3 regions of the Priestia sp. FSL R5-0597 genome follow, and region 2 is predicted to be linked to each of the others. Evidence: riboswitches for the same ligand, from Rfam matches in the RefSeq annotation. Region 2 holds a riboswitch; each other region holds the start of a gene.
What was found. A riboswitch is a leader RNA that binds a small molecule or an ion and turns the genes downstream of it on or off. The one in region 2 is predicted to bind S-adenosylmethionine.

Region 1 (10,693 bases), 940 kb from region 2:
ATTAAAGAAGTAACATCAAAAGTCTTAACAGGATCTACGGCTCTTTTAATTGACGGAATATCACCTGCTTTAATTCTTGGTACAAGCAAAGTGAAAACAAGGACGATTGAAGAGCCCGTATCAGAAGCATTAGTGAGAGGGCCGAGAGTAGGCTTCACTGAATCTTTAAGTGATAATACTTCTTTATTAAGAGGAAGCGGAGACATTGAAAATTTGTCGCTGGTGAAATTTCAAGTAGGAAAGCGTTCCAAAAAAGACTTAGTTGTTGCTTACATAAAGGAAATTGTTGATCCAGAACTAGTTGAAGAAGTAGAAAAACGAATTAAAAAAATTGATCTTGATAATGTACCGGAGTCAGGATATGTGGAACAACTCATTGAAGATAATTACCTTAGCCTATTTCCTCAGGTGCAGAATACGGAGCGTCCTGATCGTGTAATTGCTGCTTTGATGGAAGGGAGAGTAGCCATCTTATTAGACGGGACGCCTTTTGCTTTGATTGCCCCCGTTACGTTTAGCATGATGCTACAGTCGCCGGAAGATTATTATGAAAGGTGGATTCCCGGTACATTTATTCGTTTTCTTCGTTATATTGCAGTAGTTCTTTCCCTTTTTACACCGGCTTTGTATATTGCTTTTATTTCGTTCCACCCAGGGATGATTCCGACTAAATTGGCTATTTCCATTATAGGAACAAAGTCTGGAGTGCCGTTTCCAGCCCTTATAGAAGCCTTATTCATGGAAATAGCTATCGAAATCTTGAGAGAAGCTGGACTCAGGTTACCAAAACCAATTGGTCCAGCAATGGGAATTGTCGGTGGATTAATTATTGGAGAAGCTGCTGTGCAGGCAGGGATTGTTAGCCCTATTTTAGTGATTATTGTGGCGTTAACTGCCATTTCATCGTTTGCTATTCCGCAATATAGCGTCGGGATTTCATTGCGTATTCTTCGCTTCATAGCTATGCTATGCGCTGCCATACTTGGATTATACGGCGTCGTTTTATTTTTCCTTTTTATGACCAGTCATTTGGTGAAACTAAAAAGTTTTGGCGTATCTTACATGAGTCCAGCGGTACCCTATCGTTTAAGTGAATGGAAAGACTTGATGGTCCGTATGCCTCTTATGATGATGAAAAGACGTCCAAAGATGATGCACACCAAAGATTCTCTACGAAAAGGATAGCAGCTTATGATAAAAGGAAGTGAATCAGAGGTAATGATAAATTCAAAAGATCGTATTACGACGCCACAAACAGCTATTATTGTCATCAATTTTATACTTGGAACTGGTATTCTGACGTTGCCTCGAACAGCTGCGGAACAAGTGAAAACACCAGATGTGTGGTTAACTGTTATTCTAGGAGGAATAGTCACCATGATAGCAGCGATAATCATGGTGAAGTTAAGCCGGAAATTCCCTGGAAAGACGTTTTATCAATACAGTAAAGAAATTACAGGGAAATGGTTGAGTAAGTTAATTAGCTTACTTATGATAGGTTATTTTTTACTGCTTGGTGGTTTTCACGCTCGTTCATTGGCAGAAGTAACCGGATATCTCTTGCTGGAAGGAACGCCGACGTGGGCTATTATTATGCCATTCATGTGGATAAGCCTCTATTTAATTAGAGGGGGCATTAATCCGATCGCTCGACTGTTTGAAATTATATTCCCTATTACCGTTATTCTTTTTTTACTGGTAGCTTTTATGAGTATGAAAATATTTGAAATAGATAATCTGCGCCCCGTACTTGGATCAGGAGTCCTTCCTGTACTAAAAGGGGTAAAAACAACTGCTCTTGCATTCACCGGTCCTGAAATCATGTTAATCATTTTAGCTTTTATGAAAGAACCGCACAAAGCAGGAAAAGCTGTGCTAGTTGGAATTACTATTCCTATATTTATTTATGTGATTACTGTTGTAATGGTGATTGGAGCGTTATCGATTGATGGAGTAGTAATAAGAACATGGCCAACGCTTGATTTAATAAGGAGTTTTGAGCTGACAGGCTTGATTTTTGAACGATTTGATTCCTTGCTGCTAGTTGTATGGATCATGCAGATGTTTGCTTCTTTTACTATTAACCATTACGCCGCTTCATTAGGACTGTCTCAGCTTTTCCAAAAAAACATTCATCCATTTATGTATGGTTTGCTTCCGGTCATATATCTTATTTCCATGATTCCTAAAAATATTAATGATGTATTTAAATTGGGAGATATGATTGGCAATATCGCCTTAGTTTTATTTGGCTTTTTGCCGCTGCTTCTTCTCATTATTTCAAAAGTAAAGGGAGTAAAATATGAAACAAACCTTTAACCATTTCCAGTACCTATTGGTTTTGTTTTCTGTTTTTTTGCTCTTTCCTCTGGCAGGCTGCTGGAGCAGTCATGAAATTGAAGAGCAAAGTTTTGGAGTGGGTGTGGCCTATGATAAAGGTAAGGAGTCCATAGCTGAAAAAGAATTTGATGAACAAGGAGAAGGGTATACTAAAAAGAACCTGATTACGTCAACTTATCAACTTATCACTCCTCAAGTCGCAAGTTCAACCACTAAACAAGGAGGACCGCAGCAGAAATCTTACGTAAATATTTCGGAAACAGGAGATTCTCCTTTTCAAATGCTTCGTGAATTATCTTTAAGAAGTGACACTCCTTTAACTAGTCCTCATATGAAAGTAATGGTTATCAGTGAGGCCCTTGCACGAGCGTATAGTTTAGAGCAATTAGTGGACCAAACTCTTCGGGACAATGATTTTAGACCTAGTTGCCTTGTGTTTATTAGTAAAGGAAGAGCTAGCGACACGTTAGAATCAAAAACAGCAGGAGAGATCCCAGCTTTTCACCTGTATGGAATGATAGACAATACGTATCGAACAACGCGGGTTTTACCGCCCATGCCGCTTATTAAATTAGCAAGCAAGATTCAAACTGGATCTAGTTTTCTGTTGCAAAATGTATTATCAGCAAATGGAGAAATCAAATTTGCGGGTGCTGGTATAATTAAAGGGGAAACAAGCAAAATGATTGGTTTTTTGAATGAAGAAGAACTAGATGGTTTGGCTTGGATTACAGGGAAAGGGAAAGGCGGGCTAGTAAAAAGCTTTGATAAAAAGACCGGTCAGCTGATTGTATATGAAATAGAGTCTATGAAAAGTCACATTCAACCCCATGTTAAAGGAGATAATATCTCTTTTGATGTACACATTGAATCAGTGGGAAGGCTATCTGAAAGTTGGATGACCTCAGGGAGCTCTTTTAATAATCAATTTTTACAGAATGCGCAAAAAACTTCAGAAAAAAAAGTAAAGTACCTGGTAAGAAACGTACTAGAAAAAATGCAAACAAAATATAAAGTTGATGTTGCAGGTTTCGGAAATCAATTGAGAATTAAGCAGCCTATAACATGGATGAGGGTCAAAGGAAATTGGGATCAAACATTTAGTGAAGTGCCAATTAACTATGATGTGAAGTTAACGATTAAAGATTATGGAGCATCCGGATCAAAAAAGTAAGCACCTGACTGTAACTTTGCTTATCGTTATTCAAAAATGAAAAAAACCTAAAAAAATAATAATCTCGGAACTTCCCACGAAATACTCATCGTATGCTTCGTACAGAGCCTTCAACAAACAACAAATAAGAGCTGCCGGTTTTCGACAGCTCTTATTTGTTGTTATTCAAAAATATAAGCTAGTGCTTGAAGAGCCTGTTCTGGCGTTTCGACTACAACTTGGGCTTTGTTTGACAGTTCTTTAAGCGGGTGGTGCAGTTTTTCAGGGCGAACCAAAATTAGCGGTTTATCTAATGCGATGGCTGTCGCCGCATCCATTGCGCTGTTCCACTGTTTGTATTTTTCACCAAATAAAGCAATGACCACATCAGATTTTTTAAGGAGCACCTGTGTGCGTAAATTATTAATTTGAGAAGCAGCTTCATCTTTTAAGACAGCATTAGGCTGTTTTCCTAAAATTTCTTCTCCAATGTTGTCGGAGCGGTCATGGTCTGTCATGGGACCGACAAAGGTAAGGGGAAGGTTTAATTGTTCTGCTTGGTTTTTAATTTCGTCTCGCCAGTTATCGTGAATTTGCCCGGCAAGGTATACGGTTAAGTTCATTATGTAGAAGTCCTCCTCTAACTAAGATTTGTTTTATTTTATCAAATGTAAGCGGATAATACGAATGATTTGAATGGGCTACTTTTCCAAAAATAAGGTTATAGTAGACAAATAGTTAAAAAAGAGAAACAATAGAAGGCGTATTGCTAATTAAAGAAAGGATGTACATGATGACAGAAACAGTGCTACAAGTAGATCATGTCAGTAAAGTAATTGGGAAGAAAACCATTTTGCATGATGTATCCTTATCGGTTGAGCGCGGTGAGATTTTCGGATTGCTTGGTCCGAACGGATCTGGAAAAACAACGCTCATTCGTACCGTCGTAGGACTCATTAAAGAAACAAAGGGAACAATTACCGTCAATGGTTTTCCTTTAAAAGAACAGTTTACATCAGCTATGAAATCAATTGGAGCGATTATTGAAAATCCTGAGTTTTATGATTATCTGACGGGCTATCAAAATTTAAAACACTTTGCGAATATGCATGAAGGGATCACAGCAGAACGCTTGGATGAAGTGATTGCGCTAGTAAAGCTTGAAAACAGCATTCATGCAAAAGTGAAGACGTATTCCCTTGGGATGAGACAGCGTTTAGGAGTAGCTCAAGCTATTTTACATAAGCCTGCATTGCTTTTACTAGACGAACCAACAAATGGTCTAGACCCAGCGGGAATGAGAGAATTTCGTACATATTTACAAACCCTCTGCAGGGAAGAAGGTATTTCAATTTTAATCGCGAGCCACTTATTAAAAGAAGTGGAAGCATTATGTGACCGCGTTGGTATTATTCAAAACGGCGAGTTAAAAGCTGTTCAAGATCTATCTCCAAATCGTCAAGATCAAGGGATGTATGTAGAATTTGAAGTATCTGACGTGCAACAAGCAGCGGATCTTTTATCTCAAGAATTCCAAGTAACAATAAAATCCGATAGTATTGATGTAGTGATTATGAAAGAACAAATTCCAGCTGTGAATAGAAAATTAGTGGACAGCGATATTTTAGTCTACCGAATCACTCCTGTTTATGAGACGCTTGAAGATTCGTTTATGTCCGTTACGGAGGGAGAGCACCATGCTTAAGTTAATTCAAAATGAACATATGAAATGGTTTTACAAAAGAAGTACAAAAGTCACGTTTATTACAATCGGCATCTTAACTCTTTGTATGGCTCTTTTAATGAAGAAAGTAGCAAACAGCGCAGGAACGGAAGACAACATATTGAATTTCCTGTCATTTAGTGCAGGCATGCTGATCCTCGTTCAATTTTTCGCGCTTGCTGTTGGAGGATCAATGGTTGCAAAAGAGTTTGAAGCGGGTACCATTAAGCTTCTTTTAATTCGCCCTGCTAGACGTTCAACGATTTTAACGTCCAAGTACATAACGCTCGTTTTAATTAGCTTGTATTACTTGCTGAGCTATTTGCTTTTTTCGTTTGTATGGGGAGCATTGTTCTTTGGATTTGCCAGTCTAGAAGGAGATGCGCAGCTGCTTAAAAACATTACGCTTACGTATGACAGCGCGTATATGGAAACGTTTATGATGATGACGTTTGCTTTTATGCTGTCGTCTTTATTTAGAAACAGCGCGCTTGCTTCAAGTCTAGCTATTGTCGTAAGTATTGGGGCGAAAGCAGTAACTGGGATAGTATCGCAGTTTGGTCTATGGTGGGGGAAATTTTTACTGTTCGCCAACACAAACTTTGTGCAGTATATGGACGGAATGAAGACGATGTTTGACGGAATGACAATTCCATTTTCAATCTTCATCTTAGTTGCACACTTTGTCTTCTTTATGGGCGTAGCGTGGGTGGCGTTTTTAAAACGTGACGTAGCTAATTGATGTGAGAATTTTCACACTATATATTTTTCTAAAATAGCATTTGACAATTAAATAAAAAGAGATTACAGTAGTGAAAGACTATTTTTAAAACAACTATAAACTTCTTATCAAGAGAGACGGAGGGACTGGCCCTATGATGTCTCGGCAACTGGCTGTACGCAGTGCGGTGCCAAATCCAGCAGACGATGTTTCGTTTGGAAGATGAGAAGGGTAATCTTATGATACAAATAAGAGACCTCTTCTTATCAATAAGAAGAGGTCTTTTTTTATTACGTAAACAAGAGGTGTTAAGAATGGAACAACAAAAAGGAAACGGCTGGGCGCTGTTACCGCTGGGCGTCTTTTTAGTCCTGTTTGTCGGATCAGGAATTATAACGGGAGATTTTTATAAGCTGCCTGTATTAGTAGCTATTATCATTGCAGCCATCGTGGCGCTGGCTATGAACCGCAAAGATTCACTTAATGTAAAAGTGGAACGTTTTGCTAAAGGAGCAGGGCATCCTGATATCATTATTATGGTACTTATTTTTATTTTGGCAGGTGCTTTTTCTCAAGTCGCTAAAGGCATGGGAGCTGTTGATTCAACGGTAAACTTAGCTCTGTCTGTGCTTCCACAAAGCTTAGTGGTAGTCGGAATCTTTGTTATTGGCGCATTCATTTCAATTTCGATGGGAACGTCAATGGGAACGATCGCTGCGTTAGGGCCTATCGCTGTAGGAATCAGTGAGCAGGCGCATGTATCCATTACATTGGCAATTGCTGCTGTTGTTGGTGGTGCAATGTTTGGAGATAATTTATCCGTAATCTCTGATACGACCATTGCGGCAGTTCGTACGCAAAAAACAAATATGTCAGATAAATTAAAAGTAAACTTTTTTATTGTCCTTCCTGCAGCGATTGTTACAGTGATTTTATTACTTGTAATGACGCTAGGCAATACGTCATCAGTAGAAATTAAAGATTTTAGCTGGTTTAAAATCTTGCCTTATGTCGGCGTACTCGTTGCTGCCATATTTGGTGCAAACGTATTAAGCATTTTAACCGGAGGAATTGTATTAGCCGGCGTAATTGGATTAGCTGACGGAAGCTACACGCTTTCTTCTCTTGCTAAAACTGTGACAGAAGGTATTGGCGGAATGTCGGAATTAATTATTTTATCTCTTTTAATTGGCGGAATGGTTGAACTCATTCGCTATAACGGTGGTATTCAGTTCTTATTGAACCTATTAACACGACGCATTCAAACAAAAAAAGGCGGAGAATTCAGTATCGCTGGATTAGTAAGTTTAACCAATTTAGCCACGGCTAATAACACGATTTCAATTATTACAGCAGGTCCGTTAGCGAAAGAAATCTCTGATAAGTATTCAATTGATAATCGTAAATCAGCCAGTCTGCTCGACTTGTTTTCATGCAGCGTTCAAGGGCTTATCCCTTACGGTGCACAAATGCTTCTCGCAGCAGGATTTGCTAAAGTTTCACCGGTTGAGATTATTCCATTTACATTCTATCCAATGTTAACAGCGGTTTGCGGTATCATTGCGATTGTAATTGGCTTTCCTCGTTTAAATAAAAAATCAAAATCATCTAAAGAAGCTGCGTAATATCAAACCCTTAAAAAGAACATTCTTTTTAAGGGTTTTTTACTGTTTGAAAAAATCAGTCGGCTTTTTTTCATCTAGCTCCTTCCAAAGTGTCTCATTTTGTTTAAGTGCATAAGCCGCTCCTCCGATTTCAATTCCGCATAATAAAATGAATAATAAAATACCCATGATATGACCTCCTTATATAAGTGAATAAAAACATGATTGTAACGGGTTTAGCTTATTGCTTTTTCACTTTATAATGAGAATAAAGTATGAAACGCGTTTCAGCGCAAGAGAAAAAGGTGAAAACATGACAAATATCCGAGATATCGCAAAAAAAGCTGGTGTATCTGTTTCGACCGTGTCACGGGTTTTAAATCATCATCCGTATGTAAAAGAAGAAAAGCGCCGTCTGGTAGAAGAAGTAATTCAAGAACTTAATTACGAACAAAACATTAATGCCGTTCACTTATCAAAAGGGAAAACAAATATGATTGCCGTCGTCTTGCCTTTTATTAATCATCCTTATTTCAGTCTGCTTTTAGAAGGAGTGGCCTCTCAAGCGTTAGAAAAGCAGTATCAGCTTGTTATTTGTCAGACGAACTATGATGTAAAAAAAGAAGAAGAAGCGCTTCATATGCTAAAAACAAAGCAGGTTGATGGAGTGATTATTTGTTCTAGAGCAGGCAGCTGGAGCACGATTGAATATTATCAGCAGTACGGGCCGATAGCCGTGTGCGAAAACGTACAAAATCGTTCTATTCGCTCCGTATACGTTGATCATTATGCAGCTTTTAAGAAAGCGCTCATGTATTTAAAAGAAAAAGGATATACGGATATTGGCTACTGTATTGGAAGAATGACGGGTACAAATAGTCAACAGAGGCAGCAAGCATACAAAGAATATGTAGAAAGAATAAATGAGCCTTATCATCCGGAATGGGTGTTTCAAGGCTGTTTGAACGTGACAGATGGTGAAAAAGTGGTGAAAAAATTGGTGCAGATGAAAAATCGGCCTCAGGCGCTTTTAGTAACAAACGATCAAGTCGCTATTGGTATAAAAGCTCAGTGCGAACAAGCGGGTATATCAGTTCCAGGCGATTTAGCTATTATTGGTTTTGATAATCATCCGCTTTCTTCTTATTTACAAATCACAACGATCGAACTTCCTCTCAAAGAAATGGGCGAAACGCTTTTTAAACTAGTCAGGAGCAAGGATCCTCAAAAAATTGAGCTTCCTTTTCGGTTTATTGAGCGTAAAAGCGTATAAATTCTTGATGATCTCACCACGTGTTTTTATCGGATAAAATGAGTAAAAGCGGACATCATACGAGTAAAGAAAGAAGAAAAGGATGATGATCGTGGAGAAAAAAGAATATCAAGTAGGAGATCAAGTATTTGTTATTTACCGAAACCCTCATACGGCAAACGTTGCCAATATTAATCAAGCTGAAATTGTTGAACATCCTGAAAATAAAGGTGAAAAAGCGCTGTTTCTGCATGAGTCTTATCATTTGTTAGCTGAAGATGATGCCGTGTATTCAACGTATGAAGAAGCAGAGAACATGTATAACAAGATATTTGATTATGAACAATATGATTGACGAAAGGCTCTCTTAAATAGAGAGTCTTTTTTGATCTAAAAAATAATTACCACGGATAGAGTCTTTTTATTTTTCAAACGCTATTAGTATTAGAAAAAAGGAAGTGTACATGATGATAAAACCTTTTGTACCTCAATTAGTATACATTGAGCCAGGGGCAATGGAGTACCCGCTTGGTGTTCAATTAAAAGAAAAATTTGAGAAGATGGGAATTGAGATTCGTCAAACAACTTCTCATAATCAAGTGCGTAATATACCGGGAAAAAATGATTTGCAAAAATACCGCAATGCCAAGTCTACTTTAGTAGTTGGTGTGCGTAAAACCTTGAAATTTGATACATCTAAACCGTCAGCTGAATATGCAATACCTTTTGCAACAGGGTGTATGGGGCACTGTCACTATTGTTATTTGCAGACAACAATGGGAAGCAAACCATATATTCGTACGTACGTGAATGTTGAAGAAATATTAGGTCAAGCAGAGCAATATATGCAGGAAAGAGCCCCTCAAATAACGCGATTTGAAGCGGCTTGTACATCTGATATCGTAGGAATTGATCATTTAACACATTCATTAAAGCGCGCGATTGAATATTTTGGGGAAAGTGAACTAGGTCAACTGCGTTTTGTGACTAAGTTTCATCACGTGGATCATTTATTGGATGCTAAACATAATGGTCGCACGCGCTTTCGCTTTAGCATAAACGCAGATTATGTTATAAAAAACTTTGAACCTGGTACATCTCCTCTTGATTATCGGATTGAAGCTGCTAATAAAGTTGCAAAAGCCGGATATCCACTTGGCTTTATTGTGGCGCCTATTTACATTCATGAAGGTTGGCAAGAGGGATACCGTCAGCTGTTTGAAAAGCTTGATGCTTCTATACCTGAAGAGTCAAGAGATGATATTACATTTGAAATGATTCAGCATCGCTTTACCAAGCCGGCCAAACGGGTGATTGAGAAAAACTATCCGAAAACAAAGCTTGAGATGAATGAAGAAGAGCGCCGCTACAAATGGGGGCGTTACGGGATTGGAAAGTATGTATACGCGAAAGATGAAGAACAAGAATTAAGAGAGACGTTGGAATATTACATTGATCAGTATTTTCCAAATGCGAAAATCGAGTATTTTACGTAATTATTCTACAGTAATTGAAGAGTTATTTTGACATCTTAGTCGAGATAGCTTTTCAATTTTTAATGTGAAAAATAAATTGGTTGCTAATAAGCTGAAAAAAGAGGTTATTTGTATCTCTTGTCGTATTACATACATAAGGGAGGTGACTGAGATGTTAAAAAATGAAGAGTTTGCGCTAACAAAAGAATTAACAAAAGAACAGCAAGAAGCTGCACGAAATTTTATTCAAGTGTTGTTCCAAGAAGATTTATCTGAATTTTGGAACATATTATGTGATATCGATAAGTCTCGTATTTACGGCTTGTATGAAGCAAACCACTATTACGATTCGGATGTTGAACTACATGGATTTGTACAAGAAATTAGAGATAATGTAAGAGCGGTTTATGCGCCTCTTCAAGGGC
Region 2 (10,693 bases):
AATCCAACTCGCCATCCCGCCATGTTATACGTTTTAGAAAGAGTATAAATTTCAATTCCCGTCTCTTTTGCACCAGGAGTCTGTAAAAAGCTGATTGGCTTTTTACCATCAAATCCAATGGCTCCGTAGGCAAAGTCGTGTACCACACAAATATCGTGCTTGGCAGCAAACGCCACGGTGTCTTCAAAAAATTCTGCCGTTGCCACTGCACCGGTAGGATTATTCGGATAGTTTAAAAACATGAGCTTTGCCTGTTCTTTAGCACGTTCACCTATCTCTTCGTATACGGGCAGAAAATGATTTTCAGCCGTGAGCGGCATCACTTCCATCTTTGCTTTTGCAAGCTCTACTCCAGACCAGTAATCAGGATATCCAGGATCCGGAACCAGCACCGTATCTCCAGGGTTTAATAAGCACTGCGGGATTTCAACAAGTCCACCCTTCCCGCCAAACAAAATAGCTACTTCTTTTTCAGGATCCACATCAACGCCATATTCTCGTTTATAAAAAGTCGCAACGGCCTCTTTCAAAAACTGGTGCCCCCGAAATGGAGAATATTTATGATGCATAGGATTAGCACTTGCTTTTTGGAGTGTTTCTACAATATGTGAAGGAGTGGGCTGATCAGGATTTCCCTGCCCTAAGTTAATAACGTCGTGCCCTTGGGCCATTACTTTTCCTACCTTGCCTACAAGTGATGCAAAAAATTGTTTTGGTAAACTTTTTAATAGTTCCGATTGCTCAAATTGTTTCATCATCGCACACCTTCTCAAAAAATTCTTGAAATTCTAGTCACAAATAATATATTGTAATACTCAACTTGTAAAGTCATTTTTTTCAACTACTAAAAAAAGGACGGATGATAAAGTGAGTGTAAAAATCACGTGTTTGCAGCTTGATATTGCGTTTGGAAACCCAACTAAAAACCGAAAATATATTCAACAAAAAATGACGGAAGCTCTAAAAGAAAACCCTGACATCCTTGTGCTTCCTGAGCTATGGGATACAGCTTATGATTTGACGCGGCTAGACGAAATTGCCGATGATGAAGGACAGCAGGCCAAGCAATTAATCTCTCAATTTGCTAAAACGAACGAAGTAAATATTGTGGCAGGTTCGATCGCGAAAAAAACAGAGCAAGGCGTCACAAATACGATGTATATTTTCGATCGAAAAGGTCGTGAAGTGTCACAATACAGTAAGCTGCACTTATTTAAATTAATGGATGAGCACCTCTATCTAGAAGCAGGAACAGCAAAAAATCTTTTTACACTTGAACAGTCTTTATGCGCAGGAGTTATTTGTTACGATATTCGTTTTCCAGAATGGATTCGCGTGCATACTAGCAGCGGAGCAGAAGTCTTATTTGTTGTTGCTCAGTGGCCGGCTCCAAGACTTGCCCATTGGAAAGCACTGCTCATTAGCCGCGCAATCGAAAATCAATGCTATGTAATCGCGTGTAATCGTGTAGGCCAAGATCCTAATAACACATTTGCCGGACATTCCTTAGTCATCGATCCGTGGGGAGAAATAATCGCTGAAGCTGGCGATAGCGAAGAACTTTTAAGTGCCGACGTTAACCTGGAACTTGTAAAAGAAATTCGTAAACAAATTCCTGTCTTTACAGATCGCCGCACAGAATTTTATTAATTATGTATTGACAGCCGTTTTTTTGCATGATACGATTTTCACCAGATAACATAAAATTTTCAAACAAATCAAAATTGAATAAGTAATCGTACTCTTATCAAGAGTTGGCTGAGGGATTTGGCCCTGTGAAGCCCAGCAACCGACCGTCATTCCATCCTAAGATGGATCACACCCGTAAAACATGTTTTTACAAAGGCACGGTGCTAATTCCAACAGAAAGTAATTCTTTCTGGCAGATAAGAGGTTTGAACACTACAATCAAGCCTCTTTCCAACGAAAGAGGCTTTTATATTTTCTAAAATTATAAAAGCCTCCATACATTCTTAAACCTATTAACTTAGTAAACAAATCAGTTTAATAAACTATGGAGGGATTCTAATGTCAACAACAAAAACAGAGAAGTATCAGCCTTTAACAGAAATTTCAGCAATCAAACTTGTGAAAAAGCTAGGTCTCTTTGATGCCACAGAAGCACTGACTGCCCGTGAAATCGGTGATGGCAACTTAAATCTCGTCTTTCACATCATAAATGATCAAACGAATAAATCCATTATCGTCAAACAAGCACTTCCTTATGCAAAAGTTGTAGGCGAGAGCTGGCCTCTATCCTTGAACCGTGCCACGATTGAAAGCAATGCGCTCAAGCAATTCGGTGCATTTACCCCTGAACTCGTACCAGCTGTGTATTACCACGATGAAACGCTTGCTGTTACGGTCATGGAAGATCTGTCTCATTTAACGATTTCCCGCGCCGGACTTATTCAAGGAGAAAGTTATCCCCTGCTTTCACAGCATATCGGTTCTTTTCTAGGACATATTGCGTTCAAAACGTCGGATTTTGCCTTAAAGCCTCAGGATAAAAAAGAAGAAGTCGTCAAGTACAGCAATCCGGACTTATGCAATATTACGGAAGATTTAGTTTTTACAGATCCTTTTTTTGATATCGATACAAATGAATTTGAAGAAGCGCTGCGTCCTGATGTAGAAGAATTGTGGAACGATGGAGATGTAAAGTTACAAGCAGCAAAATTAAAATATAAATTTTTAACAAATGCCCAAACGCTAATTCACGGTGATTTACATACAGGAAGCATATTTGCTAGCAGTCAAGAAACGAAAGTGATTGATCCAGAGTTTGCTTTTTACGGTCCGTTTGGATTCGATTTAGGCCAATTTGTTGCAAATTTATTTTTAAATGCTCTTTCTCGAAAAACAGATCGCGAACCGTTATTTGCACACATTACGAACACATGGAACGTATTTAAAGATACCTTTACTGCGCTTTGGCATTCTGAAAACACTGAACCTTTCGCTAAAGATGAGCGCTTGTTACATGAAATTTTAACGCAAACGTGGCAAGATGCTGTTGGATATGCAGGGTGTGAAATCATTCGACGTACGATTGGCTTAGCTCACGTGGCGGACTTAGACGAAATTTCTTCAGAGGAAAGAAAAATTAACGCTAAACGTACTGCGTTAAAAATTGGACGCTATTTACTTCTGCACCAACAAGACGTTTCACCAAATGAATTTGAACATTTACTTCGATAACGAATAATGTACACAATGAAAGGATCGGTATCAGCATGACAAATACACTATCACTTCCGCGCTCAGTGGAATGGAATGAATCATATATTACTTTATTAGATCAGCAGCAGCTTCCTGGCAAAGTTGAATATATTAAGCTGCAAACCATTAAAGACGTATGGGATGCTATCACTACCTTGAAAGTACGCGGAGCCCCTGCAATTGGCATTACGGCGGCTTTTGGTCTTGCTCTTTCTGCGCTTAGCTATGACACGGATTCAGTCAAGGAATTTAACAAAAAGCTAGCTCTAGATCAACAGTATTTAGCTAGTTCACGCCCGACTGCCGTCAATTTATTTTGGGCATTGGACCGCGTAGCGAAAAGCGCTGAATCCGCTTCGTCCGTTAATGAAGCTAAAACAAAAGTTGTTCATGAAGCGATTCAAATTCAAGTAGAAGATGAAGAAACGTGCTACCGAATTGGAGATCATGCCCTTTCTTTATTTAAAAAGAAAGATAAAATCATGACAATATGTAATGCTGGTTCAATTGCTACAGCTTATTATGGAACAGCATTAGCACCTTTTCACTTGTCTAAGCAGCGCGATATTCCGCTTGAAGTATTTGCTTGTGAAACAAGACCCGTTCTTCAAGGTTCTCGCTTAACAGCATGGGAACTTCAGCAGTCGGGAGTAGACGTTACGCTGATTACGGATAATATGGCTGCTCATACCATTAAAACAAAAGGAATTAATGGGATCATTGTAGGTGCTGACCGCATTGCATCAAATGGCGATACGGCTAACAAAATTGGAACGTATGGACTTGCTCTTTTAGCGAAAGCATTCGGTATTCCATTTTACGTAGCAGCGCCGCAGTCCACATTTGATTTATCTATTCAAGACGGAAGCAGCATCCCTATTGAAGAACGTTCACCTAAAGAAGTAACGCACATTGGAGATACGCAAATTGCTCCAGACGGAATCTCTGTGTACAATCCAGCTTTTGATGTGACGCCAAGCGAACTGATTACGGCCATTATTACAGAGCATGGAGTTATCCATTCCCCGTCTTTTGAATCCATTCAAAAAGTTTTGCTGCAATCTGCTCAATAACAAGAGGCTGGGACAAAAGTATTTTAGCCCCACTGCAAAACGAACCACTAATCAACATGTTGATTAGTGGTTCGTTTTTTTGTGATGGTAAATATCGTTTTATCTGTTTCGTTCCCTCTAGCAGTTGATTGGAGGGCAAGGTGAAGACTCCTGCGGGAAAAACGGAAGGGGTGAGACCCGCAGGAGCGCAAGCGACGAGGAGGCTCAGCGGCCGCCCGCGGAAAGCGAAGTCTTGCACGGAAATCAACTGCGGTGTCACAAGCGGTTCAGTTCATCTATACGAGTTGTTCATCTTTAGATGACATTGATTTTGTTATGTCTCAACCTTTTTTATTAAACAGCGCTTTTTGGCTGCATTTGTAACACAATTGTAACAGTACTCTCTGCTTTTTCTACATATATTATAGGGGATTCTTTTTGAATAAGGAGGAGTAAAAATGAGTGCAGAGCAAAAAACGGATAAAAACAAAGCGTTAAATCGCAAGCAGCAATATCAGCTATTCGATTTATCCAAAGATGAAGAACTAAATTCCCTCCCTTCTCCTCAGCAAATTGACGGTGTTTTTGTGCAGGGAGAAGGCTGGAAATTAGACGATGAATAGTTATTTTAACTCCAGAGCGCCTTTTGCTACATTTCTTTCAAGCATTAATAGTTTTTCTTTTATATGAGTTTGGGAACCTGCATAACCTGTTAAAGCTCCATTTTTACCAATAACACGGTGACAAGGTAAAATAATAGGCAGTGGATTTCGACGATTCGCTTGTCCCACAGCCCTTACGGCTTTAGAGCGATTAACAGACTCCGCTACATCACTATAAGACCACGTTTGTCCATAAGGTATACCTTTAAGCGTTAACCACACTTCTTTTTGAAAGTCTGTTCCTTTTATATCCAAAGGCACATCAAATGTTAGCGTGCGCCCTTCAGCATAATCCTGAAGCTGCCGCTTCGCTTCTTTCACAAGGTGATAATTCTCGTCATGGACAAGTTTTTTAAGCTGCTCGTTGTGATCATCGCTATCAAACCAAATATGTTGAACCCCTTTTTCCGAGGCTACAATATAAATTTTCAAATCAGAAAATAAGTTCATTTCTCCATAGTACATACTCGCTTATCCTTTCTAATTAGGCTGGAAGAATAACACGAAAAGCTGTTCCTTCTCCTATTTTGCTTTCCACTTCAATTCGCCCTTTATGTTCTTCGATAATTTTATATGAGACCATCAAACCGAGCCCCGTTCCTTTTTCTTTTGTCGTATAAAATGGTTCCCCTAAGCGCTTGATGCGCTCTTCGGGCATTCCGTCTCCTTGATCTCGAATGGAGACCGTCACGTAGTGCGGCTCTGTAGAATAGACTTCAACAAAAATTCTTCCCCCGTTTGACGTGACTTCAATTGCGTTTTTAATTACATTTATTAGTACTTGTTTAATTTGGTTCGGCTCGCAGTATACCATTGGCAGCTTAGGGGACACACTTAGTTCAAACTGAATATTTTCTAAAAGCGCTTGAGCATTTAATAAATCAATCGTTTCTTTAACAACCGCAGCTAGATTTTTCTTTTCGAACTTTACGGCCTGTGGCTTAGCGAGTACTAGAAACTCTGTAATAATAGTTTCGATTCTTTTTAATTCGGATTTAATAATATCAAAATAAAGAGAGTGATCTTCTTGAATGCTGCTTTCTAGCAGCTGAACAAACCCTTTTAAAGCCGTCATCGGATTGCGGATTTCATGCGCAATCCCAGCTGCTAACTGTCCGACTACTTGAAGCGTATCCGATTTCCGAATCTGCTCCTGCATTTGATTTCGTTCCGTTACGTCTCTTAAAAGCGTCATATATAGACCTGGCAAGATATCTTTTTTCGTAGAGAATTCGATGTTTTTAACTTTTTCGTTCCCCGTAACGTACGTAATCTCTCCTTCAGCTTCCCCTTTTTGCTCAATTGTTTCTTTATGCTCAATGACCGCATCTAAATTCGCTGAAGAAATAAAATCCTCCATGGAATGCGCACAAATCTCCTCTTTGCTGAGTTCGAGAATATCACAAAGAGAAGAATTCACATCAATAATATTTCGCTTGCCGTCCCATAAAACTAACCCATCGATCGAACCATTAAAAATCTGTCTGAATTTCTCTTCGTTATTCCGAAGCTCTTGTTCGATTTTTGTACGTTCACTAATGTTTCGAAAAATGGTTAAATGGTCTCCTTCTATAATGCCTTTTTTCCCTGTGAATTCCAACTGTTTGATTTCTCCATTTGGCATGTAAAAAGGAAGCTGATTGCGAATTTCTCCTTCTTTTTGAAATGTTTGCAGCATTTTTAATGCACTAAAGCTTTGCTTATCGATAAACGTATACAAATTACTTCCAATCAATTTGTTCAACGGCAGCTCGAATGTACGGGACGAAGCAAGATTAGCGTTTAAGATTTCCCCATCGTCTTTCCAAATCAAAATGGCTTCAATCGCATTTTCAAAAATAGCCCTGAAATTTTTTTCGCTTCTCAACAGCTGCTGCTCCATCAGCCGTTTTTCCGTCACGTCTCTCATAATGGACATATAGTATTGACTGTATATATTAGCCGTTGTGGTAAATTCAAAAAAAGTAACGTCTCCATTTTCGAGCTTAATCGGCAGCTCGCCGCTTGTCTTTCCTTCTTGATGCAGAGTTCTCCATAATTTTTTCACTTTATAATGATAAGTAGGTTCTACAAGCTCCTCTAACGTTTTGGTTAAAAGCTGTGCTCTTGTATAATTTAATCGCTCGCAAAATGAAGGGTTCGCGTCGATAAGCTGACCAGTTCGATCAAAAATAACAATTCCATCTACCGCTTCATTAAATACATCCATAAACATATGATGACTAATAAACCGTTCGTTTTCCATCACCTTGTGCTGTGTAATATCTCGAAATGTACACACAATAATGCCCGACATGTGACTATGTTTGTGTGAAGTAAATTCAACATGTTTCATCATGCCGCTTTGAAGCGTCATCGCGCCTTCATATTTGAAATAGCTTTCTTCTAAAAGCGCTGGATAGTACGCTTCAATCATGTCATACGGAAAATACATGAGAAAATCTTTCATTTGATACGTTAATAGCTCATCCTTTGTTTTTTCAAACAGCCCGCAGGCTGATTCGTTTGCATTTATAACTTGAAAATACTCATCAAATACGACAATGGCATCTAATACGTCATTAAAAATAGCTCGTAGCTGCTCTAATTCACCTTGCTGCTTTTGCGCAGCTTCAGATGTTAATTCTCTGTGTGGTGACATGCTCATTGCTCCTTTCTTTTGCACTTCCCATTTCCCCACCTTTTATCTATAGACTTAGTATTCTACAAGATTTGCTTTTTACCTTTTTAAAATTAGTCACGTTTATTCAAAATGCGACATTTCTTCACATTCTCCCGTTATTTAAAAAAGGAGCATGAATAAAAGAGGCTGGGACATAACAAAATGAAACCTATGCTCAACATAACAAAGAAAACGAACCGTGAATCAACATGTTTGATTCACGGTTCGTTTTTCACTTCGGCTAAAATACGTTTTCCCCAGCCTCTATCGATCATTCACTACAATATAAGTGGCTTGAATAGGTCCATGCACGCCAACGACTAGATTCATTTCAATATCAGCTGAATTGCTCGGTCCCGTAATAAAGTTAATGCAAGAAGCAATCGTTTCTCCTCGCTCTACTTTTTCATGAATCATTTCAGCAGCTTGTGTCATGCGAGGGACAATGGAGCTTTGAGGAATGATCGCAATATAAGTGGCCGGCAGCAAACTGACCGATCGTCCTTTTGCAGCGCTGCTGAACAAAACAACTGTGCCGGATTCCGCTAGCGTCAAATCACTGAATGTGATGCCTACATTTGCTTGTTCAGCTAGTTTAATATTCTCATCGCCTTTTGCAGAATTCCATACATGAAGGCTACTGCTTGTTTCCCATTTCTCCATCAGCAGATTCAATCCATATTCGGAAAACCTAGGATCATCCCACGTGCTCACAAGACCATTTCCATAGTTCGCTACGGCTTCCTCAAGGACAGCTGGCAAGTGTTGTAATGATGTTTCTACATAGCGAGTATGAATACGTTCGCAATGGTTTTCAAGCTCTTTCTTTAATTGATCTGGCGAATAGCTGCGGTAGACCTCATGCTGAGGAGCATGCTTCCATTGGGGCTTTACTACGCCGCTTGTTCGCCTGCTTCGCTTAAGATTAGCAGCAATATTGCCTAAAAAACTGTCTCTATTTTGAATGCTTCCGTTCATCATCATCACTCCTTTTATCAAACCAATCTCGTAAGCGCTCTTTTGTAGGCGCCGGAAACTCTCTGCTTTCTGTCCACGCTTTTAATGGACCAGGCCCTTTGGAAATACTGCTTCCTGACATAAAAGGAGTAAGAGCTGCCGGTGCTACTTTAGCGCCCACTGTATATAGAGAAGAAGAAGCTGCTCCCAAGCCAAATGCTTTCATCGCCAGCTTTTCCGAAATAGGTGCTTTCCCTTCTTTCTCGACAATTCGCTGACGATGCTTGTGCAATAGCTCATGCAGCGGAATTTTGACCGGACAGGCATCCGTACAGGCTGCGCATAGCGTTGAGGCATATGGAAGCTCTTTGTAGTCTTCATAGCCTCCAAGCAAAGGAGATAATACAGCTCCAATCGGACCTGAATAAATAGATCCATATGAATGCCCTCCAATATGGCGATACACGGGACATACATTCACACATGCCGCACAGCGAATACACTGTAAAACAGATTGAAACTCAGTTCCTAAAATCGCAGATCGTCCGTTATCCACAATCACTAGGTGAAATTCTTCCGGTCCGTCTACTTCCCCTGGAAGTCTAGGCCCTGTAAGCGCTGTTACGTAACTTGTAAGCCGCTGACCTACTGCACTTCTAGTTAACAGGCTTACCAACACTTCAAACTCTTCAAACGTTGGCACAATTCGTTCCATTCCCATAACCGTAATTTGCGTTTTAGGAAGGGCAGTTGTTAACCTTGCATTTCCTTCATTGGTTACAAGTGAAATAGACCCAGATTCTGCAATCGCAAAATTACATCCCGTGATGCCAATATCAGCTGATAAAAATTCTTTTCGCAGCATTTCCCGGGCGTGAAGAGCTAGTTCTTCAGGTTTTTCCGTTTTTTTATAAGAAAGCTTTTGTTGAAATACATCTCTAATTTGTTCTTTATTTTTATGAAGTGCAGGAGCTACGATATGAGAAGGCGGATCGTGATCATCTACTTGCAGGATATATTCTCCTAAATCCGTTTCAATAACTTCACAGCCCAGTTCTTCTAAAGCAGCGTTCATATGAATTTCTTCTGTAACCATTGACTTGGATTTAACGACTTTCTTTGCCTGCTTTTGCCTCGCTACATTTTTTATGTACTCATTCGCTTCTTCAGCTGTTTGAGCGAAAAAAACGTGGCCTCCGCGTTTAGCTACATTATCCGTGAGCTGCTCTAAATAGTAATCTAAATTTTCAAGCGTATGCTGACGAATTTCTTCGCCAAGCGCTCTCCATTCTTCCCAGTTCCCTAACTCTTCCGCCGCATCTAATCTACGGCTTCTTAAGCGCTCTTGAGCACCTGAAACCGCAAAGCGCATAAACGCATTATTGACTCCGTCATCGACGCGTTTTTTAAACTGATCGTTTCCTATTTTCATAGACATTCGGTATTCTCCTTTCTTTACATTCTGCTATTTAACACTTCAGCGATATGCATCACTTTTACAGGCTGTCCTTTTCGTTCAATTCTTCCTCCAATATTCATAAGACAGCCGCAGTCAGCTCCAATTAAGTACTCCGCGTTTGTTTTAGCTATACAGCCCACTTTTTCATCGACCATTTGTTCAGAGATTTGCCCCATCTTAACCGAAAACGTCCCGCCAAATCCGCAGCAGTTATGACTGTTTTCAAGATTCTCCATTTCAAGACCCTTTACATTGTTTAATAGTGTAAAAGGTTCTTTTTTTACGTTTAGCAAACGCGTCATATGACAGGAAGAATGATAAGTGGCTTTCCCATTTAAGCTGGCTCCCAAGTCTTCTACTTTTAAAACGTTTACAATAAAATCCGTTAGCTCATACGTTTTATCAGCAAGCTTCACGGCAGACTCATGCCATGCAGCATCACCTTTAAAAAGATGGGGATACTCTTTAAACATTGTCACACACGAGCCTGATGGAGATACAACGTACTCTGCATGCTCAAACGCTTTTATCATGTTTTTCATTGCTTCTTTTGATTCTTTTACGTAACCGCTGTTATACGCAGGCTGCCCGCAGCATACTTGACTCTTTGGAAAATCCACTTCGCATCCTAATCGTTCTAACAATTCTACCGTCGCTTTTCCTACATTTGTTTGAAACA
Region 3 (10,693 bases), 160 kb from region 2:
GACGTCACTGTGGCCGCTGATATATTTTGTAGCACTATGAATGACAATATTTACACCAAGGTCAATCGGCTGCTGTAGATAAGGTGTTAAAAACGTGTTATCCACAATTGTAAGGAGATTGTGCTCCTTCGCCAAACTTGCTACTGCTTTAATATCCGTTACCTGTAAAAATGGATTTGAAGGGCTTTCGATATAGATAGCCTTCGTATCTTTTGTGATAGCTTCTTCTACTTTCTCAACCTTCGTTGTATCAACAAAAGTTGTTTTGATACCAAACTTTGAAAATAATCGTGTTAATACACGATATGTCCCGCCGTACGTATCGTGTGAAACTAAAATTTCATCCCCTGATTCAAAAATAGATAACACCGATGAAATAGCAGCCATACCTGATGAAAAAGCAAAACCAGCGTATCCATTTTCTAGCTGAGCAATAGTGTTTTCTAAAGCCTCACGCGTTGGGTTTCCTGAACGAGAATAGTCATAGCGACCGTTGTTCGTCTCATCTTCTTGGTTAAATGTAGATACTTGATAAATAGGTACGTTAACCGCTCCAAAATGACCGTCAATTCCTGTATTTGCATGAATTAAGTTCGTACCAAATCTATGTTTATTATTGTTGGTATGCATCAAATGCCTCCTTCAAATCTTTAATTAAATCATCTGCGTGCTCAATTCCAACTGATAATCGAAGTAAACAGTTTGTTACTCCGACACGATTTCGAATTTCCTCCGGAATGTCAGCGTGTGTTTGACGAGCTGGGAATGTCATTAAACTTTCCACGCCTCCTAAGCTTTCTGCAAATGTAATAACTTTAACATTTTCTAAAAGTACTGACACGATGTCAGGGTGTGAGACAGCAAAAGAAATCATGCCTCCAAATCCAGTTGCTTGTTTCTTCATGATTTCATAGCCCGGATGTGTTTCAAGACCAGGGTAATACACTTTTTCCACGAGATCATGAGCAGTAAGCCAATTTGCAATTTTCAGTGCGTTTTCGTTATGTTTTTCCATACGAAGCGCTAGCGTCTTAATACCGCGCAATAACAGCCAGCTATCTTGTGGACCTAAGATTGCCCCAGCTGCATTTTGATAAAAACGAATTTTTTCTCCTAAGCTACTACATCGAGCGACTACAAGACCAGCAACTACATCATTATGACCCCCAATGTATTTGCTTGCACTATGTATCACAATATCTGCTCCAAGCTCTAAAGGACGCTGATAGTAAGGGGACATGAATGTATTGTCAATGATAGTAAGCAAATCATGCTGTTTAGCTAACGCAATTGCTTCTGGCAAATCAGTCACGTGCATCATTGGATTTGTAGGTGTTTCAATGAATAAAGCTTTCGTGTTGGGACGAAGCGCATCTTTTACTTGCTCGAGATGGGCTGTGTTGACGTACGAAACAGTAATTCCTTGCTCTGAAAAGATTTCATTTAGTACTCGGTACGTTCCTCCGTATAAATCCTCTGATACAATTAAATGATCTCCGTTTTTAAATAGCGCTAAAACTGACATTACACCCGCCATTCCTGAAGCGAATGCTACTCCTACTTCGCCTTTTTCTAAAGCAGCAATTGCTTCTTCCAATGCCGTACGAGTAGGATTTGCCGTACGTGCATAGTCAAATCCTGTACTTTGCCCTAAAGCAGGATGAGCAAATGTTGATGCTTGGTAAATGGGTGTTGTAATAGAACCTGTTGAAGGGTCACGACCTACTCCTGAACGAACTAATAAAGTTTCAATTTTCATCTATTTCTCTCCTTAACTCAAAATAAAAAACACTCTTCACAGATGGAAGAGTGTTCGTTTATACACGATTTCTCTCATCTGTTAGAACAATACTGATGTTCCACAGGAATTAGCACCGTTCAAATGAATGTTTCATTTGATGGTTGCCGGGCATCGCAGGGCCAGTCCCTCCGCCACTCTTGATAAGAGTTCTATATAATTGTTGGTGGTTAACGTTTGTTGTTACTAACTTTAATAAAGATTTTCTTTATTGTCAACATAATTTTCTAAAAAATTTAAATCATCTCATTTGTTTATTCAATATACTTGTCCTGATAAGTACATAAAAAAAGAGACGACACCGAGGTCTCTTTTTCTAAGGCAAGTGCACAGATTTTACGTGAGCTAACTTCCAATACATACTTTCTCCATTTGCCGTAATTAGTTCAACAATATTATTAGAAACTTCTTTAAGTACGCCAATTTTTTCTGATTGATCCCCTAAATCTAATACGACCAGTTGATTTTCATATTTTTTAAGCTGCTCTTCAAAGTTTCTGACAAAAGGTGCAGAGGCAGGCCTTACTGGGAGCTCTTTGTCACTTAAAGAATAAGGGGTTAACTCATTACTATAAGGGGTAAGCCATTTCAAATGATGTAGAGAAACAAAGACATTTTTATACACTGGAGAATAAAACACAAGATAATCATTCAGCACGCTTGTAATATAGCCATGCAATGATTTTCCTCCTGTTACATAAATTTCAATAAATTTCCCTTTTGCCTGCTGTAAAATATTACGATAAGAAATCCGCTGACTTTCTTCTATTAAGTTCTCTTCTATGGTTCGTAAAGGTGTATAATCTTCTTCTGAAACCTCTCGTAAGCGATGTATGTGTAAAAGAGGAATATACAAATAATCATGTCCATTATATAAAACCATTACATCTAACCCGAGATCAACAAGTTTTCCTACAAACGTTGTTTTACCTGATATATCGACTTCAACAATTTTATCAATATAATGATTCATACTCATACTCATTCTCCTCCTTTTTCCTATATGATAGAAAAGGTGCTTTATAAGCACCTTTTATGTTCCAGTTCATCATGCTTTCCAACGATAATTTTTCGTTTTAATAACTTTTTCACCTGGTGTTGAAGAGCGTGAACCCGTACGGCGACCTCCCGAGCGATCGTCTGTGCGACCTCCTGTACGTCTTCCGGTACGGTCTCCAGTACGGCCATCCGTGCGACCTCCGGTTCTATCTACAGTAGTTGATTCTTGCACAGAATCTTCTTCATTTGTATCTCCATTTTGCTCAGAATTTTCTTCATTTTGCTTGAAAGATCCTTTTGATCCTAAGGCAATGGTTTTTACGTGTCTTGGTTGTAAACGTAGAACTTGATTATTTTGTACAAGAGTAAAGTTTCCATTGCGACTTTGAACTAACACACCTTCTACAGCCTCTGGCCCTCCGCCGTTAATAGCTACCCATCTATGCGAAAACTCTTCAAACAGTTCATTGAAACTTTTCGCTTTAATATACTCAGGTGTCTCTTCAACTAATAATGGGTTTTGCGGAACAACAGGCGTATTTTTGCTTACAACTTCACTTACACTCTTTATGTGCTCTACATTGATATAAACGACGCCGTCATCTTCTGTTAGTAATACGACATACGCAGATTCAAATGAGCCTAATACATCAAGGATCTTACCCAATTTTTTCTCTGGCCCTCCTTGATTTATTTGCACTTGTTTATCTTTCATCAATAATAAAGTGCCTGCAAATGTGTTGGCTCTGTGCAGTTCTACTTCACTATTAAATCCAGAAAATGTTTGCGCGGAATTAGACTTTGTATCCTCTGTAATGCTTTTAACATGAGCGAGCTGGTAATAAATAAATGTATATTGCTGTTGTGGAATAAGCTGCGCCGGTTGATTATTTTGCTGATTGTTATTTTGTTTTGTTTCAAGAGCAAGTGTTAAATAATCTGATTGAACGTCGATTAAATATCCCGTTTTAGATTCAGGCCCCCCGCGATAGACAGTTACTACTCTCCCTTTTAATGGTTTAAAGTGGGCAGAGTAGCCCGTGCTTTCAGATTGTTGAACTTTACGAGCGCGACTACGATTGGCATTTTGAGTTTGGTCTTGATTTTGGTCGTAGTAATAGTTACTCATTATTTTTCCTCCTTATTAATTGTCCTTATTGGTCATTCATAATGTATATATACGTATCATGTACAGCTATTGTCTTCCTGCATTTGCCTATTATTCTTAAATTCCACTTTTGCCTATCAGTCTAGTAAAATTCAAAAATCAAAAAGATGACTTTTAATGTACGCTGTTCGGTCTTTTACGAAAGAAAGCATAAGGTCTGGTTCCTTATGGAATTGCTCCAAGTTATCTTTTACGTAAGGATCTTTTAATACATATGGAGCAATATACTCATGCAGTTGATAAATGATTGGTTTCATGTATTCTATTGTAAATTGATTATTTAGAACATTGTTCATTTTTTGAATATATCTCTTTTTAATGCTGTTCACCGCCAGTAAGCGAGCTGTAAGCGTATTAAATCCTTGTGCACGGACATAGTCTCCTTCCATTACTTTTCCATTTACATCTCTTCCCCAAGTTGCATCATAATCCCATGGAATCAGTTCAAAGCGCCCGCTTTCATGATTTAGATAGAGCGCATAGTTATGGACAAAACCGTCGTAATTCTGCATACAAATAATACCGACTAACCAAGATAAGTAGCGGTCGACGTTCAGGTACTTCTCAATATTCTGTTCGAATTCCGTATTTGTCCATGTATTAAGATTAAATATAAACTTTTCTAATTTTTCCTCGTCTCCTTCTCTCACTGCTTTATCTTCATATCCAGATAACAAAGTTGTTTTTGGCTTTTTATCCAAATCGCTCATCAAAGAAAAATTAGCATCTCCGTCTACTGCATAAAATATAGATCCATCCGCTAAATTTCTTTTTTTCAAAAATAGTTCATCTACCGATTCGAGCTGAAGATATATTCCTTCATTTTTCCCATTAATCTTAAGAGTGACAAACTGAGAGTGGGGAGATAAAACATCTAAAGAAGAGAAAAAATCGAGGGACAATTTGTTGCGCATAAGCGATGGATCTTTGTATTCAGCGTTTAGGTGTATTTCTTTGGCGCGCTGAAATATTTTCGGAGAATAAAATTCAATATAATATGACTTTTTCTTCATCTTCCGAATATGGGAGCCTCTTAGGAGCAAATCAATATCGTAGCGTTTTTTGTTAAACTTCATCGTTGCCTGAACCGCTTCTTCTGACCAAATATCTCTTTGCATTTCCTTTAAATCTTTTACATTCACAAACAGAGCGTATTGAGGGATTTCTTTTTGCTTCATGATTCGACCACCTTTCTTCAATTATTAAAGTATATGAAGGGTAAATTCTCCATGATACCCCGCAGCATCAACTATTTCCGCAAACTCCACTTTTGACTCATATCAAGGACAAGCATCATCGCGTATTCTATTAATGCAAGACCTAGTCCAATTGACAAGGAGGTTTTTGTATTGCATATTACACCTGAAAAAATTAAAGAGGCTGCTGAAGCCCTAGAATGTACAGAACTGAAATCTTTTATGTTTCAAGAGCCAACTGCTGGTCCACTAACAAGAAAGCGTCGCTCTTCTCGTAGCACTGGCCGCAGTAGCCGCCGTTCTACTCGCGGTACTCGTCGCTCTTCTCGCGGCACTCGCCGTTCTACTCGTCGTTCTACTCGTCGCTCTCGTCGTTCTACTCGCCGTTCTCGCCGTTCTACTCGCCGCTCTCGTCGTTCTACTCGCCGCTCTCGTCGTTCTACTCGCCGCTCTCGTCGTTCTACTCGCCGCTCTCGTCGTTCTACTCGCCGCTCTCGTCGTTCTCGCCGTTCTTAATTTCCCTAAACACTCATCTTTATTGAAAAAAAAACGCCGAAGAGCCATGAGTGTCTTCGGCGTTTTTTTCCACTTATAGAAGAGGAACATTTGGAAATATACTAAGATGGAGCGTTATTCATTTTACATAGAAAAGGAGAGGTTTTATGAAAAAAAACAAACATCAAATTTCAACTTCATCAACAACAGATGTCGAAGAGATCAAACGTTTAAATGCGCAGTCTGGACTAACCTACAATGAAGTATTTGCACTTCTTGGAGAAAACTATTTGAAAAATCAACAGAAAAAATAATAAGCTGGGACTAGAAAATAACTTCTAGTCCTTATACTTTGAAAATCCCGGAAAACCCTTTTACTAAGGATGTTAATTGGTTCATGGCTCCCATCATCTGTCCCGCAGTATTCATCATTTTGTTCATATCGTAATTGCCATCACTCGATTTAAACTGAGACATTAGTGACTGAAATTGAGATGGCTGAGGCTTTTGCTGCTGACCTTTAGGATATGGATTAAAAGGCGCACCTGCATTGTTGTACATGGGCTGCTGGTACATTCCGTTCATATAGGGAATTTGCTGAGGGCCAAAAGGCATTTGTTGCTGAGCGTACGGATGTTGCGGCATATAAGCTTCCGTCCATGGCTGCTGGTGATACTGTGGAAATGGATGTACCTGACTTAAATCAAAACGTTCTGGTTGATGTTGCTCATAATACGGATAGTGCTTACTTGTATACATGCAAAATCAATACCTCCTTTTTAATATTACATAATATATAGTATGTATGCAGAAATAAGAGGTGACGTTCGTCTACTTGTACTTTTGGGGAACGCATTCAAAAATATGTAGGTTTCTGTCGAAAGTTTAAATTTTTCAAAAAAACGAGATTATTTAAATATATGGTACGATAAGAACAAGTGATACTACCTATACGTAGTGGCACAAATGGGGATTAGGAGGGAATTTACATGTATGTGAACGAACTTCAAGAAGCTTTTATTGCGGTGAAACAATATGAGCCGCAGTCAAGTAATGAATTACTCGATTTTGCTCAGCAGCAGTATTTAAAAGGTTTTTTAACTCCTATGAATTACAAAGCCGCTGTACGTGAACTCGAACAAATTGGAGCTACTAAGCCTGATTTTAGTGCACAAGATGATTAATTTTTTTACTACCACTGAGAAATCGGTGGTTTCTTTGTTTCCTATAAAGTGGACACATACTTCTTTTTTGACTTGTTTATACTATAAAGGCTTTAACGTAGTATTCAATAAAGGAGGTTTATTTCATGAGTCGTGGAAAACATTTTGATCATAAAAAACAAGGACAAGGTGCAGTAAATAAAACAAATAACGCCGTTGCTTCTAAACATACCGAAAAAGTTGATTATCATATCGATACAGTTGCTTCACAAGATCACCCAGCTGTTTCTATCCAATCACAAAAAGATTTTGATTAACTTTTTATTGATCATGATAAAATGCCTAAAGAGTTTTCTCTTTAGGCATACATAGAAAATCCCCACCTTATAAGTCTTAACGGAAGGCCGGGATTAATTATTCAATATCGACTCGAGCACATACTTATTTGAGTGATACATCTTTTTAAATCGCTTTTCTCGCGTCTCGGGATAAAATGACTGTAGTACAACGTTTTGTAAATTTTCTTTTAACGTCTCTACTTGATTAACATGAATATATTTTGGTCGCTCTTTCTTCAGCCATTCCGTTACGAGACTAGCCCATTCATCAAGTTCTTTGAAGAAAATATCTCCATAAGGTTTTACTTCTTCAAAAAATTTCACTTCATAATTTTCTTCCTGTTGAATAGACGCTAATCGTTCTACAGCTACTTCATTATATTGAAACATGATTTCCGTACTTTTTTTCACATCTTCATTCATCGTTATTCGTCACCTCTACGATGACTATTGTAACATAAACAATCTTTATACTGTATGAAGAACCATTTCTCTTCGGCTTCTACTCCATTCTGTTTCGGAAGGCATGCTTTCATACACAGCTACTTCAATTTCTTGCAGCGATTGGTCAATGCGATGAACTTGTTCCATATATGTTTCTTCACAATGTGTAAATGCTTCATTTATAGATGTAGACATCGTTTTATCCACTAGATCTACTTGCTCTAGTAAGCTATCTAATAAAGTCATCATTTCGCTTGTTTTAACCATACTTTGTTTCATCGCCATCCCTCCAAATTTTCCTTTGCATAACGTATTCTCTTTTTTATTCAATGTCCCTTCACACATGACAAAACTAGTTTCTATTCGTCAAAGAAAGATGTTTTCGACATTTTCATTTATGGTGAATCGAAAGAGAACATATTGAAAACACTAGTATAGACATTTCAGCTAAGGAGATACATTCTGCTGCTGAACGTTCATTACAACATGATAGGAGGTGCCTAGACATGGCCAACAAACAGCAAAAATCACAGCCTAAAAATAAGCCTGAAACAAAAACCTACGGTGATCCTAAAAAGTTAAACGGTCCTAACCAGCCTTCTACTTAAGAACAAAACGGTCACTTGTGACCGTTTTTATTTACATTAACTACTTGCGCTACTTTCATTAATATATGCAGCTGCTTTTGCTTTTGAAGATACCACTTTGTAAAATGAACTTTCTTTGGAAAAGGCGGCTTTTTCATGAGCTTTTGTTCCTGTTTTTTTGTTAAAAACCACTCTTCTCTCTTTTTTTCATGATGTCTAATAGCCGGATACACCTTTCGAAGTGCAGGTGTACAGCAACTGGTTTCATCCACAAAATACTGCTCATAATCGTATCTCGAACCCGTATGCTTTGTTTTCAAAGAAAATTCATAAAACAAGGGATAATACTTTTCATGAAATAATAAAGCCGCTAATTTCTTCCCCAAATCAATCCGATTATTTACTTTTGTAAAATCATGAACAGAACAACCGTATAGCTCCCCTTTTGTAGTAGGAAAAAGGACGGAGCTAAAGTGGAATATATCTTGAAAAAAAAACAGCATACTTTTAAATACTCTATCTTGATAAAAAGGCTGTTCAATAACGGGCTTTTGAATAACGTGCTGCTCATTTACAATTAACGCATGAATAAGCTGCAGTTCAGAAGGTTTCTGCATAAATTGCCTCCACTTTTCTTCGATAAAAGATGAAACATTTAAATAGGGAAGTAAATGAACGTAAGAGACATGTTTTTTACGCGAAACAGCATACAATAGTAATTGCGGGAAGGCATCTTTAAAAATAAGCCAATTTGCTCTTTCATACGTCAAAAATAATAAATCGCGCGTTTGCTTTGATAACGCTTTTTTCATTGGTTCTCCTTGCAAATCACACATATTCCACCCTGCGTTGCGCGATACCATACTTGCGAGAAATGCCCACTTTACTTCAGGATATCTATGATAAAAAGTTGCATAAGCTTGGGTTCTTGATATATTATCAATATTCAGCTTGTCTGTTGTTTTATTAATCGCTGTCAACAGCGCTTGTTCCGAACTATTGAGTGACATCTCTTCATCTTCTTTCATCTATTTTTATTTGTAGGATTTGGTATAATAGAATTTGTTTGTTTAATAGATTTACACTAAAGGAGTGATGGTTATGATTCGCTATCCTAACGGAAAGGCCTATAAGCCATTGAATACCAGCAGTCCTTCCCCTAAAAAGCTAGAAGCTAGCTATAGCAATCGTGGTATGACGCTGGAGGACGATTTAAACGAAACAAACGAATACTATGTTTCAAAAGGAATAGCCATTGTTCACAAAAAACCAACCCCTGTTCAAATTGTAAAAGTAGACTATCCGAAGAGAAGTGCCGCTGTTATCAAAGAAGCTTATTTTAAACAGGCTTCTACTACAGACTATAATGGAATCTATAAAGGAAAACACCTTGACTTTGAAGCAAAAGAAACGAGAAATAAAACCTCATTTCCTCTGCGTAATTTTCATGAACATCAAATTGAACATATGAAGCAAATTGTGAAACAAAACGGGGTTTGTTTCGTTATATTAATGTTCTCTACTTTACAAGAAATATACTTGTTCGAAGCACAGTTCCTTTTTCCTTATTGGGATGCCATGAAAAAAGATGGACGAAAATCAATCCCTAAGGCAGATATTGAAAAAAAAGGACATTTCATCGAACTTGGTTACCATCCGAGAATCGATTACATAAAAACTATAGATAAATTATACTTTTAAGAGTATGATATATATGTTTACGGAAATCATTCTCTTACAATGCGTTGAAAGGTAGGAGTTTTTATGTCAGATAATTATCGCTCTCGTGAAGAACGACGAAGAGCTATGAATGACAACAAACCAGAAGGTAAATCTCAAGGAAAACCGAAAAAGAAGAAAAAAGGAGGCCTATTTCGTAAAATTGTTGCCGCAGTTTTACTGATAGGAATCATCGGGCTCATTGCCGGAGTGGGAACTTTTTTTGCTATGATAAGCGATGCTCCAAAAGTTGATGACTCGGTATTAAAAAACTCTTTTTCATCTAAAGTATATGCAAACGATGGAAAGACAGTTGTAAAAGAAATTGGAGCTCAAAAACGTACATATGTGCAATACGATGAAATCCCTCAAGTCGTCAAAAACGCATTTATCGCTACGGAAGACGTTCGTTTTTATAAACATCACGGCGTCGACTTTTACCGTATTGGTGGAGCATTAATGGCGAACTTTAAAGACGGCTTCGGTGCTGAGGGCGGTAGTACGATTACTCAGCAAGTGGTAAAGAATTCGTTCTTATCACCAAAGAAGACGGTTAAACGTAAAGTACAAGAAATGTGGTTAGCTTACCAGCTTGAGCGCAAATATTCGAAACAACAAATTCTTGAAATGTATTTAAACAAAATATATTTCGCATCAGGTGAAGTATACGGTATTGAACGAGCAGCTGAGAAATTTTACGGAGTTAAAAGCGTAAAAGATTTAACTCTTGATGAAGCTGCTATGTTGGCAGGCTTACCAAAAGCGCCAACTACTTATAACCCAGTT

Region 1: linked by a shared signal. The riboswitch ahead of MKX72_RS11145 (Na+/H+ antiporter NhaC family protein) and the one ahead of mtnK (S-methyl-5-thioribose kinase) in region 2 are both predicted to bind S-adenosylmethionine.
Region 3: linked by a shared signal. The riboswitch ahead of MKX72_RS07175 (trans-sulfuration enzyme family protein) and the one ahead of mtnK (S-methyl-5-thioribose kinase) in region 2 are both predicted to bind S-adenosylmethionine.

Annotation. Positions count from the first base shown of each region.
Region 1 is NZ_JBBOUZ010000001.1:2,181,158-2,191,850, forward strand. It holds gene MKX72_RS11115 (spore germination protein) at 1-1,185, shown strand, start outside; gene MKX72_RS11120 (spore germination protein) at 1,192-2,319, shown strand; gene MKX72_RS11125 (Ger(x)C family spore germination protein) at 2,303-3,514, shown strand; gene MKX72_RS11130 (YtoQ family protein) at 3,676-4,116, opposite strand; gene MKX72_RS11135 (ABC transporter ATP-binding protein) at 4,287-5,198, shown strand; gene MKX72_RS11140 (ABC transporter permease) at 5,191-5,958, shown strand; SAM riboswitch class I at 6,060-6,166, shown strand; gene MKX72_RS11145 (Na+/H+ antiporter NhaC family protein) at 6,252-7,562, shown strand; gene MKX72_RS11150 (hypothetical protein) at 7,602-7,730, opposite strand; gene MKX72_RS11155 (LacI family DNA-binding transcriptional regulator) at 7,855-8,814, shown strand; gene MKX72_RS11160 (transcriptional regulator SplA domain-containing protein) at 8,900-9,148, shown strand; gene splB (spore photoproduct lyase) at 9,261-10,289, shown strand; gene MKX72_RS11170 (hypothetical protein) at 10,441-10,693, shown strand, end outside.
Region 2 is NZ_JBBOUZ010000001.1:1,242,709-1,253,401, reverse strand. It holds gene MKX72_RS06350 (pyridoxal phosphate-dependent aminotransferase) at 1-755, opposite strand, end outside; gene MKX72_RS06345 (carbon-nitrogen family hydrolase) at 868-1,650, shown strand; SAM riboswitch class I at 1,742-1,893, shown strand; gene mtnK (S-methyl-5-thioribose kinase) at 2,029-3,201, shown strand; gene mtnA (S-methyl-5-thioribose-1-phosphate isomerase) at 3,237-4,295, shown strand; partial or broken gene MKX72_RS06330 (hypothetical protein) at 4,420-4,658, shown strand; gene MKX72_RS06325 (hypothetical protein) at 4,733-4,897, shown strand; gene MKX72_RS06320 (methylated-DNA--[protein]-cysteine S-methyltransferase) at 4,898-5,401, opposite strand; gene MKX72_RS06315 (PAS domain S-box protein) at 5,421-7,577, opposite strand; gene MKX72_RS06310 (LutC/YkgG family protein) at 7,863-8,576, opposite strand; gene MKX72_RS06305 (LutB/LldF family L-lactate oxidation iron-sulfur protein) at 8,554-9,993, opposite strand; gene MKX72_RS06300 ((Fe-S)-binding protein) at 10,011-10,693, opposite strand, start outside.
Region 3 is NZ_JBBOUZ010000001.1:1,403,964-1,414,656, reverse strand. It holds gene MKX72_RS07180 (trans-sulfuration enzyme family protein) at 1-630, opposite strand, end outside; gene MKX72_RS07175 (trans-sulfuration enzyme family protein) at 614-1,759, opposite strand; SAM riboswitch class I at 1,831-1,948, opposite strand; gene MKX72_RS07170 (hypothetical protein) at 2,115-2,777, opposite strand; gene MKX72_RS07165 (hypothetical protein) at 2,847-3,926, opposite strand; gene MKX72_RS07160 (CotH kinase family protein) at 4,058-5,143, opposite strand; gene MKX72_RS07155 (CotG/ExsB N-terminal domain-containing protein) at 5,315-5,677, shown strand; gene MKX72_RS07150 (hypothetical protein) at 5,824-5,970, shown strand; gene MKX72_RS07145 (YppG family protein) at 6,002-6,415, opposite strand; gene MKX72_RS07140 (YppF family protein) at 6,646-6,840, shown strand; gene MKX72_RS07135 (hypothetical protein) at 6,966-7,136, shown strand; gene MKX72_RS07130 (YppE family protein) at 7,230-7,580, opposite strand; gene MKX72_RS07125 (hypothetical protein) at 7,626-7,880, opposite strand; gene MKX72_RS28300 (hypothetical protein) at 8,108-8,209, shown strand; gene MKX72_RS07120 (DUF2515 family protein) at 8,221-9,216, opposite strand; gene recU (Holliday junction resolvase RecU) at 9,290-9,889, shown strand; gene MKX72_RS07110 (transglycosylase domain-containing protein) at 9,953-10,693, shown strand, end outside.